Regions from separate parts of the Cytobacillus sp. FSL R5-0377 genome, predicted to be linked through region 1. Evidence: a T-box and tRNA genes for the amino acid it is inferred to sense, from the RefSeq annotation. Region 1 holds a T-box; the other holds one or more tRNA genes.
What was found. The T-box of region 1 lies ahead of leuS (leucine--tRNA ligase). A T-box ahead of a tRNA ligase gene usually reads a tRNA of that ligase, here a tRNA-Leu.
Positions count from the first base shown of each region.

Region 2: it has a tRNA-Leu gene. The T-box ahead of leuS (leucine--tRNA ligase) is inferred to sense a tRNA for this amino acid. The anticodon was not compared.

Region 1 covers NZ_JBBORA010000001.1:3,306,522-3,310,933, forward strand. The annotation lists gene NSQ49_RS16920 (GntP family permease) at 1-776, shown strand, start outside; gene NSQ49_RS16925 (3-hydroxybutyrate dehydrogenase) at 834-1,610, shown strand; T-box leader at 1,931-2,153, shown strand; gene leuS (leucine--tRNA ligase) at 2,258-4,412, shown strand, end outside.
Region 2 covers NZ_JBBORA010000001.1:2,199,578-2,203,989, forward strand. The annotation lists rRNA gene NSQ49_RS11240 (16S ribosomal RNA) at 1-1,313, opposite strand, end outside; tRNA gene NSQ49_RS11245 (tRNA-Gly) at 1,408-1,481, opposite strand; tRNA gene NSQ49_RS11250 (tRNA-Pro) at 1,519-1,595, opposite strand; tRNA gene NSQ49_RS11255 (tRNA-Arg) at 1,601-1,677, opposite strand; tRNA gene NSQ49_RS11260 (tRNA-Leu) at 1,738-1,823, opposite strand; tRNA gene NSQ49_RS11265 (tRNA-Leu) at 1,883-1,967, opposite strand; tRNA gene NSQ49_RS11270 (tRNA-Lys) at 1,984-2,059, opposite strand; tRNA gene NSQ49_RS11275 (tRNA-Gln) at 2,068-2,142, opposite strand; tRNA gene NSQ49_RS11280 (tRNA-Glu) at 2,230-2,301, opposite strand; tRNA gene NSQ49_RS11285 (tRNA-Ser) at 2,317-2,407, opposite strand; tRNA gene NSQ49_RS11290 (tRNA-Asn) at 2,413-2,487, opposite strand; gene NSQ49_RS11295 (SprT family protein) at 2,651-3,124, opposite strand; gene cmpA (cortex morphogenetic protein CmpA) at 3,259-3,372, shown strand; gene NSQ49_RS11305 (Tex family protein) at 3,538-4,412, opposite strand, start outside.

The DNA.
Region 1 (4,412 bases):
CTCCATATGCCGGCTGGGAAGTCAGCTTAATTGTGGCTGTGTTCATGATGATCTTCGGCTACTGGTGGCTGAAGCGCATGATTACCAAGGCTGTAAACAAAGGAGAAACCTTTGAATCCCGCAAGCAGGATCCTGTAACTGAAAATAAGAATTTACCGCACCCTATTATGGGTGTTATACCGTTAGTGGTGGTATTAATTATTTCCTTCGTATTCCATGATTCACTTGCACAATCTGCACTTATTCTTGCTTTATTAGGTGGAGTCATTGCCACATATCTATTAAACCGAAAGTATTTCACTAATTTCTGGAATGCTGTGTCTGATGGAACATTAGGTGCATTAATTGCTATAGGTAATACGGCTGCTGTTGTAGGGTTTGGCGGTGTAGCAAAAGCAGTTCCAGCATTTGCTACAGCAGTAGATTGGATGACGAGCATCCCTGGCAGTCCGCTGATAGGCGGAGCCATAGCAGTAAGTGTGATCGCGGGGATGACTGGTTCAGCTTCAGGCGGCCAGGCAATCGCACTGCCAATTCTTGCCCCCCATTATATGGATATGGGTGTTAATGCAGAAGCCCTGCACAGAACGGTTGCCATTTCTTCAGGTGCCCTGGATTCTTTGCCGCATAATGGCTATGTTGTTACCACTGTCCGTGCTATTTGCGGTGAAACACACCAGGCAGCATATGGAGCAGTGGCTGCTGTTACGGTAATTGTCCCGCTGATTGGTTTAGCGCTAGCGATTGTATTATTCTCATTTGGATTAGGAATCTAATTTCGGCAGGGGCTCGTAAAGCAGAGCCCCGCCTTTGTTTTTGAAAGGAGCTTATACATGGTACAAAATAAAGTAGTTTTTATCACTGGTGCAGCGCAGGGAATTGGCTATGAAATTGGCAAAAGGTTTGCTGAACATGGCTCTAGAATTGTTCTCACGGATATTCAGGAAGAGGCTGTAAAAAAAGCTGCAGAAAACTTGCAGAATGAAGGTTTTGAAGCGCTCGGGCTAAAATGTGATGTGACATTAGAGTCTGATATACAGGAGGCCATCGATGAAGCTGTCAGCCGATTCGGTACTTTGGATGTGCTGATAAATAATGCAGGGCTGCAGCATGTTTCCTTTATTGAAGATTTTCCTGTTGAAAAATTTGAATTTATGATCAAAGTGATGCTCACAGCACCATTCATGGCCATTAAACATGTCATGCCGGTCATGAAAAAACAAAAGTCCGGCCGTATCATGAACATGGCATCCATTAATGGGCTTGTCGGATTTGCAGGGAAAGCTGCATATAACAGTGCCAAGCATGGCGTCATAGGCCTTACAAAAGTCGCTGCTTTGGAGGCTGCCGAACATGGCATTACGGTTAATGCCATCTGTCCAGGATATGTAGATACACCTCTTGTAAGAAATCAGCTGAATGACCTTGCTAAAACTAGAAATGTGCCCATCGAAAAAGCACTGGAGGAGGTCATTTATCCTTTAGTGCCGCAAAAAAGGCTTTTGAAGGTAGAAGAGATTGCAGATTATGCGATTTTTTTGGCTGGTGATGGAGCTAAAGGAATTACGGGCCAGGCAGCAGTTATTGATGGAGGCTACACAATTCAATAAAGGAATGCACATACCAGTTTTTAGAGAGGGGAAGAGCGAGACCCTCTCTTTTTCTTGTACAGAGATATGAATAAAAAAGCTGAAACTATGGGTATATTGTTGATACTGAATTGATGGCAGATAACTTTCTGGTGATCTGTGCCGTTGGATCTCATCATCAGAAATAGCGGCCAAAGTCTTTGTAAACATTTTGCCTAAAGAAAGTGAAATATGGTGCACAATTTTGTAGACATTGCATATTCTAAGAATAAAATTCCTGTCAGGATAAGCCTACTTGCATCCTGGCGGGAAATTTATTACAATAGTGATATTCTTATACTAAACATGCTTAGATAAGGAGCAGTAGTGGTGCTAAGCCCGTTGAAGAGAGTTGACGGCAGGTGCAAGTCAGCCGGGCACATCATGAACTCGCCTTTGAGCAGCAAGTGTGAAATACCAGTAATGCTTGCCGTTCTCCGCGTTAAGGAGTAATGAAGCGAGTGACATGTTCACTAATGTGGGTGGTACCGCGGGAGATTTATACATAATCCTCTCGTCCCTTTTTTGGGATGAGGGGTTTTTTTATTGAATTATAGTATGAAGTACAAATTTTTGAAGTCAGAAAGCAGTCAGCTCCATCAGCTTTCTGAAATTAGGAGGAAACAAAAATGAGTTTCAATCATCAGGAGATTGAAAAGAAGTGGCAAAGCCACTGGGAAGAAAATAAAACATTCAAAACAACTGAAGATAAAGGCAAGCGAAAGTTTTATGCACTTGATATGTTCCCGTATCCTTCAGGCGCAGGTCTTCACGTTGGCCATCCGGAAGGATATACGGCAACTGATATCCTTTCCCGCATGAAGCGCATGCAGGGCTATAATGTCCTTCATCCAATGGGATGGGATGCATTTGGCTTGCCTGCAGAGCAGTATGCACTTGATACAGGGAATGACCCGGCTGAATTCACAGAACAGAACATCAACACCTTCCGCCGCCAGATTAAGGCATTAGGCTTTTCCTATGACTGGGATCGTGAAGTTAACACAACAGACCCTGAATACTATAAATGGACTCAGTGGATTTTCTTAAAGCTATATGAAAAAGGGCTTGCTTATATTGATGAAGTCGCTGTTAACTGGTGTCCGGCACTAGGAACAGTACTTGCAAATGAAGAGGTTATTGACGGAAAGAGCGAGCGCGGAGGCCATCCGGTAGAACGCCGTCCAATGAGACAATGGATGCTGAAAATTACAGCTTATGCAGACCGCCTGCTTGAAGATCTTGATTTATTGGATTGGCCTGAGAGCCTTAAGGATATGCAGCGTAACTGGATCGGCCGCTCTGAAGGAGCCGAAGTGACATTTAATATTGAAGGTCATGATGGCACATTCACTGTTTTCACAACGCGTCCTGACACGTTATTTGGTGCAACATATGCTGTACTTGCTCCAGAACACGCGCTTGTTGATAAAATCACAACAGAAGAGCAAAAAGAAGCAGTTCAGGCTTACATTGATAAAGTAAAAAGCAAGAGCGATCTTGAGCGCACAGATCTTGCTAAAGAAAAAACAGGTGTATTCACTGGTGCTTATGCAATTAACCCTGCTAACGGCGAAAAAATGCCAATCTGGATTGCGGATTACGTTTTAGTCAGCTATGGAACGGGTGCCATCATGGCGGTTCCGGCACATGACGAGCGTGACTATGAGTTCGCTAAGCAATTTGAACTGCCTATTAAAGAAGTCGTTGCCGGCGGAGATGTTGAAAAAGAAGCATACACTGGCGATGGCGAGCATGTGAACTCAGGCTTCCTGGATGGGTTAAACAAAGAGGATGCTATTGAGAAGATGATTGCCTGGCTCGAAGAAAAGGGTATTGGCACCAAGAAGGTTACTTATCGTCTTCGTGATTGGCTATTCAGCCGCCAGCGCTATTGGGGCGAGCCGATTCCAGTTATCCACTGGGAAGATGGCACAATGACTGCCGTGCCGGAAGATCAGCTTCCATTAGTGCTTCCAAAAACAACGGAGATCAAGCCTTCCGGCACTGGAGAGTCACCACTAGCCAACATCAATGAGTGGGTTAATGTTGTGGATCCTGAAACTGGCAAGAAAGGCCGCAGGGAAACGAATACAATGCCGCAATGGGCAGGCAGCTGCTGGTACTATCTTCGCTATATTGATCCGAAAAATAGTGAAGCTCTTGCAGATCCCGAGAAATTAAAAGAATGGCTTCCGGTTGATATTTATATCGGAGGAGCTGAACATGCGGTTCTTCACCTTCTATATGCCCGCTTCTGGCACAAGGTTCTATATGATGTGGGAGTTGTCCATACGAAGGAACCGTTCCAAAAACTATTCAACCAGGGCATGATTCTTGGGGAAAACAATGAGAAAATGAGTAAATCAAAAGGCAATGTCGTTAATCCGGATGAAATCGTAGAGAGCCATGGTGCAGATACTCTGCGTCTATACGAAATGTTCATGGGACCGCTTGAAGCTTCCATCGCCTGGTCTACAAATGGATTGGATGGTTCAAGAAGATTCCTTGACCGCATCTGGCGATTGTTTGTAGAAGAGACTGGTGAATTAAGCCCGAGAATTCAGGACATTGAAGAAGGCAGCAGCCTTGAAAAGGTTTACCACCAAACAGTGAAAAAAGTAACTGAGGACTTCGAAGGACTTCGTTTCAACACAGCTATATCTCAAATGATGGTATTCATCAACGAAGCATATAAAACAGATGTGATTCCAAAAGCTTTTGCAGAGGGCTTTGTTAAAATGCTTTCACCAATCGCTCCTCATATTTCAGAAGAGCTTTGGT
Region 2 (4,412 bases), 1.1 Mb from region 1:
ATCCGAACTGAGAATGGTTTTATGGGATTCGCTTAACCTCGCGGTTTTGCGGCCCTTTGTACCATCCATTGTAGCACGTGTGTAGCCCAGGTCATAAGGGGCATGATGATTTGACGTCATCCCCACCTTCCTCCGGTTTGTCACCGGCAGTCACCTTAGAGTGCCCAACTGAATGCTGGCAACTAAGATCAAGGGTTGCGCTCGTTGCGGGACTTAACCCAACATCTCACGACACGAGCTGACGACAACCATGCACCACCTGTCACCCTGTCCCCCGAAGGGGAACGCCCTATCTCTAGGGTTGTCAGGGGATGTCAAGACCTGGTAAGGTTCTTCGCGTTGCTTCGAATTAAACCACATGCTCCACCGCTTGTGCGGGCCCCCGTCAATTCCTTTGAGTTTCAGCCTTGCGGCCGTACTCCCCAGGCGGAGTGCTTAATGCGTTTGCCGCAAACACTAAAGGGCGGAAACCCTCTAACACTTAGCACTCATCGTTTACGGCGTGGACTACCAGGGTATCTAATCCTGTTTGCTCCCCACGCTTTCGCGCCTCAGCGTCAGTTACAGACCAAAGAGTCGCCTTCGCCACTGGTGTTCCTCCACATCTCTACGCATTTCACCGCTACACGTGGAATTCCACTCTTCTCTTCTGCACTCAAGTTCCCCAGTTTCCAATGACCCTCCCCGGTTGAGCGGGGGCTTTCACATCAGACTTGAGGAACCGCCTGCGCGCGCTTTACGCCCAATAATTCCGGACAACGCTTGCCACCTACGTATTACCGCGGGCGCTGGCACGTAGTTAGCCGTGGCTTTCTGGTCAGGTACCGTCAAGGTACCGGCAGTTACTCCGGTACTTGTTCTTCCCTGACAACAGAGTTTTACGATCCGAAAACCTTCATCACTCACGCGGCGTTGCTCCGTCAGACTTTCGTCCATTGCGGAAGATTCCCTACTCGCCTCCCGTAGGAGTCTGGGCCGTGTCTCAGTCCCAGTGTGGCCGATCACCCTCTCAGGTCGGCTACGCATCGTCGCCTTGGTGAGCCGTTACCTCACCAACTAGCTAATGCGCCGCGGGCCCATCTGTAAGTGATAGCCGAAACCATCTTTCAGCTTTCCCTCATGTGAGGGAAAGAGTTATCCGGTATTAGCCCCGGTTTCCCGGAGTTATCCCAGTCTTACAGGCAGGTTGCCCACGTGTTACTCACCCGTCCGCCGCTGACTTCAGGGAGCAAGCTCCCATCAGTCCGCTCGACTTGCATGTATTAGGCACGCCGCCAGCGTTCGTCCTGAGCCAGGATCAAACTCTCCATATAAGAGTTGATATAGCTCGATTGTCTTTTCGAAAAAGACTAATGATTAAACGTTGACGTTTTGTTCGTTCAGTTTTCAAAGATCAATCAGTAAGTTTGGAGCGGGTGAAGGGAATCGAACCCTCATCATCAGCTTGGAAGGCTGAGGTTTTACCACTAAACTACACCCGCATATATATATATATATATATAATTATTGTATCCCGAATGGTCGGGAAGACAGGATTCGAACCTGCGACCCCTTGGTCCCAAACCAAGTGCTCTACCAAGCTGAGCTACTCCCCGTAATATGGCGCGCCCGAGAGGAGTCGAACCCCTAACCTTTTGATCCGTAGTCAAACGCTCTATCCAATTGAGCTACGGGCGCACGTTTTAAAGCAACTCTTATATTATAGCAACTTCAGTTATGAAAGTCAACAGCTTTTTTTGGTGCGGCCGAGAGGACTTGAACCTCCACGGGGTTGCCCCCACTAGGCCCTCAACCTAGCGCGTCTGCCATTCCGCCACGACCGCTTAATTAAGCGACAAGTAACATCATACCAAAACGTTATACTTAATTCAATGGTAATTAATGGTGCGGGTGAAGGGAGTCGAACCCCCACGCCTTGCGGCGCCAGATCCTAAGTCTGGTGCGTCTGCCAATTCCGCCACACCCGCAATATAAAATTAAAAATGGTGAGCCATGAAGGACTCGAACCTTCGACCCTCTGATTAAAAGTCAGATGCTCTACCGACTGAGCTAATGGCTCATTAAAAATGGCTGGGCTAGCAGGATTCGAACCTGCGAGTGACGGAGTCAAAGTCCGGTGCCTTACCGCTTGGCTATAGCCCAATAATTAAAATGGCGATCCCGACGCGAATCGAACCCGCGATTCTCCTGCGTGACAGGCAAGCGTGTTAACGGCCGGAAATAAAAAAGTGACCCGTACGGGATTCGAACCCGTGTTACCGCCGTGAAAGGGCGGTGTCTTAACCGCTTGACCAACGGGCCGTTGTTAGAATATTCTGGCGGAGAAGGAGGGATTTGAACCCTCGCGCCGCTTACGCGACCTACACCCTTAGCAGGGGCGCCTCTTCAGCCACTTGAGTACTTCCCCAAAAATGGCTCCGCAGGCAGGATTCGAACCTGCGACCGTTCGGTTAACAGCCGAATGCTCTACCACTGAGCTACTGCGGAATAATATAAACAATAATAATCTTAATCGATAAAACAGTTAACTTCTTATCGACTCTTCATATTATAAGGACATGGGCTATAAAAGTCAAGCATATTTTTTAAGAGAATTTATTAGCCGTTTGTCCGATTTTGACCTGCGACAATTATTAAATATAATGTGTACCTATTCTAATGTCAACTCTTTTTTAAATTTTAATTTCCCTTTGCATTTTCCGCAGACATACTTTTGAGTATTAACTTTTCTTTTTCTCTGAAAGACTTGGCCGCAATCTTTGCACACATAAACAAGAACCTTAGCAGATCTGTTTGTTTTCGGACGATCAGGCAAGGCTGCACAAAATCGGGGTGCTCCAACTTTCTTCATTAACATTCTGAAGTCCTGATCACGATGTTTGTATCCTTTTCCTTCCAAGTGCAAATGATAATGACATAGCTCGTGTTTAATAATTCCTTCCAACTCTTCGAGACCAAGCTGTTCAAAATACTTTTTGTTTATTTCTACATGATGGGTATTCAGCATATATCTTCCGCCAGTGGATTTTAGGCGTGAATTAAAATATGCCCGGTGGCAAAAGGGCTTGCCAAAGCTTTCTAATGATATCTTTTCAACAAGTGTCTGAAGATCCTGGTCATTCATCGCAATGTTTTTCCTCTCTTATCGTAAACATGACAACCTATTATAGCATACATTATATATACCTTTTACAGCTCTGAATCCGCCTTTCAGCCCAGGGAGCCTTTGTCAGAATTCAATTAATGGGAGGTCATCTTATGCCTGTATGGTTTCAAAATCAAATCCAGCGTGCTTTTTATGAAAAAGACCGCTATCAGATCAAACTGCTGAATCAGTGCTGGTTTTTCTATCGAAAGAAACACTGCTCATAAAAAGCCGGAGTTCAATTCATCGAAACCCCGCGGTAATGACTATGCCAGGATGTCCTTATACAATCTAACTCATTTATTATAATCCATAAAAAGCATAAGCCAAATCACGCAATAAATAGTGATTTGGCTTATGGCTCGAATGAACTTTAAAGCTATTAGCTTTTATTAATTAGAATGGCCCAGCATTGTTAAAGCGACTCTTCCCTTGTGCTTGTCGACAGAGTCAACCCAGACTGTTACCACATCACCAACGGAAACGACGTCCAGCGGATGTTTGACAAATTTGCGGCTGAGCTTGGAAATATGAACAAGTCCGTCCTGTTTGACTCCAATATCGACAAAGGCCCCGAAGTCTACAACATTCCGCACTGTCCCTTGCAGTTCCATTCCTTCCTGCAGGTCTTCAAGCTTTAGAACTTCTTTTTTCAAAAGGGGCTTTGGCAGCTCATCTCGCGGATCCCTTTCCGGTCTCATTAATGCGTCTATGATATCTTTCAGTGTCAGCTCTCCAATCTCAAGCTCCCGGGCTGTCTGAGAGATATCAATTCCTTTAAGCGCTTCTCTTAGCGATGGCGATCCAAGATCATTTGATTTAAAGCCTAGAGTAGTAAGCAATTTATTTACTTCTGCATATGTTTCCGGGTGGATGCCAGTACGGTCCAGAGGTTCCTTTCCATCGATAATCCGCAGGAAGCCGATTGCCTGTTCATATGTTTTGGCACCAAGCCGCGGAATTTTCTTCAATTGCTTGCGGTCCGTAAACTTTCCTTCCTCATCCCGTTTTTTAATAATATTTAAGGCAACCGTTTTTGACAAACCGGCTACATGCTGCAGTAATGAAGATGAAGCTGTATTTACATTGACGCCCACCTGGTTTACCGCAGTTTCTACTACAAAAGCCAGGGATTCTGACAGCTTTTTCTGGGATACGTCATGCTGATATTGACCAACCCCGACTGATTTCGGATCTATTTTAACCAACTCTGCAAGAGGATCCTGGAGGCGCCGGGCGATTGAAACAGCACTTCTTTCTTCCACCT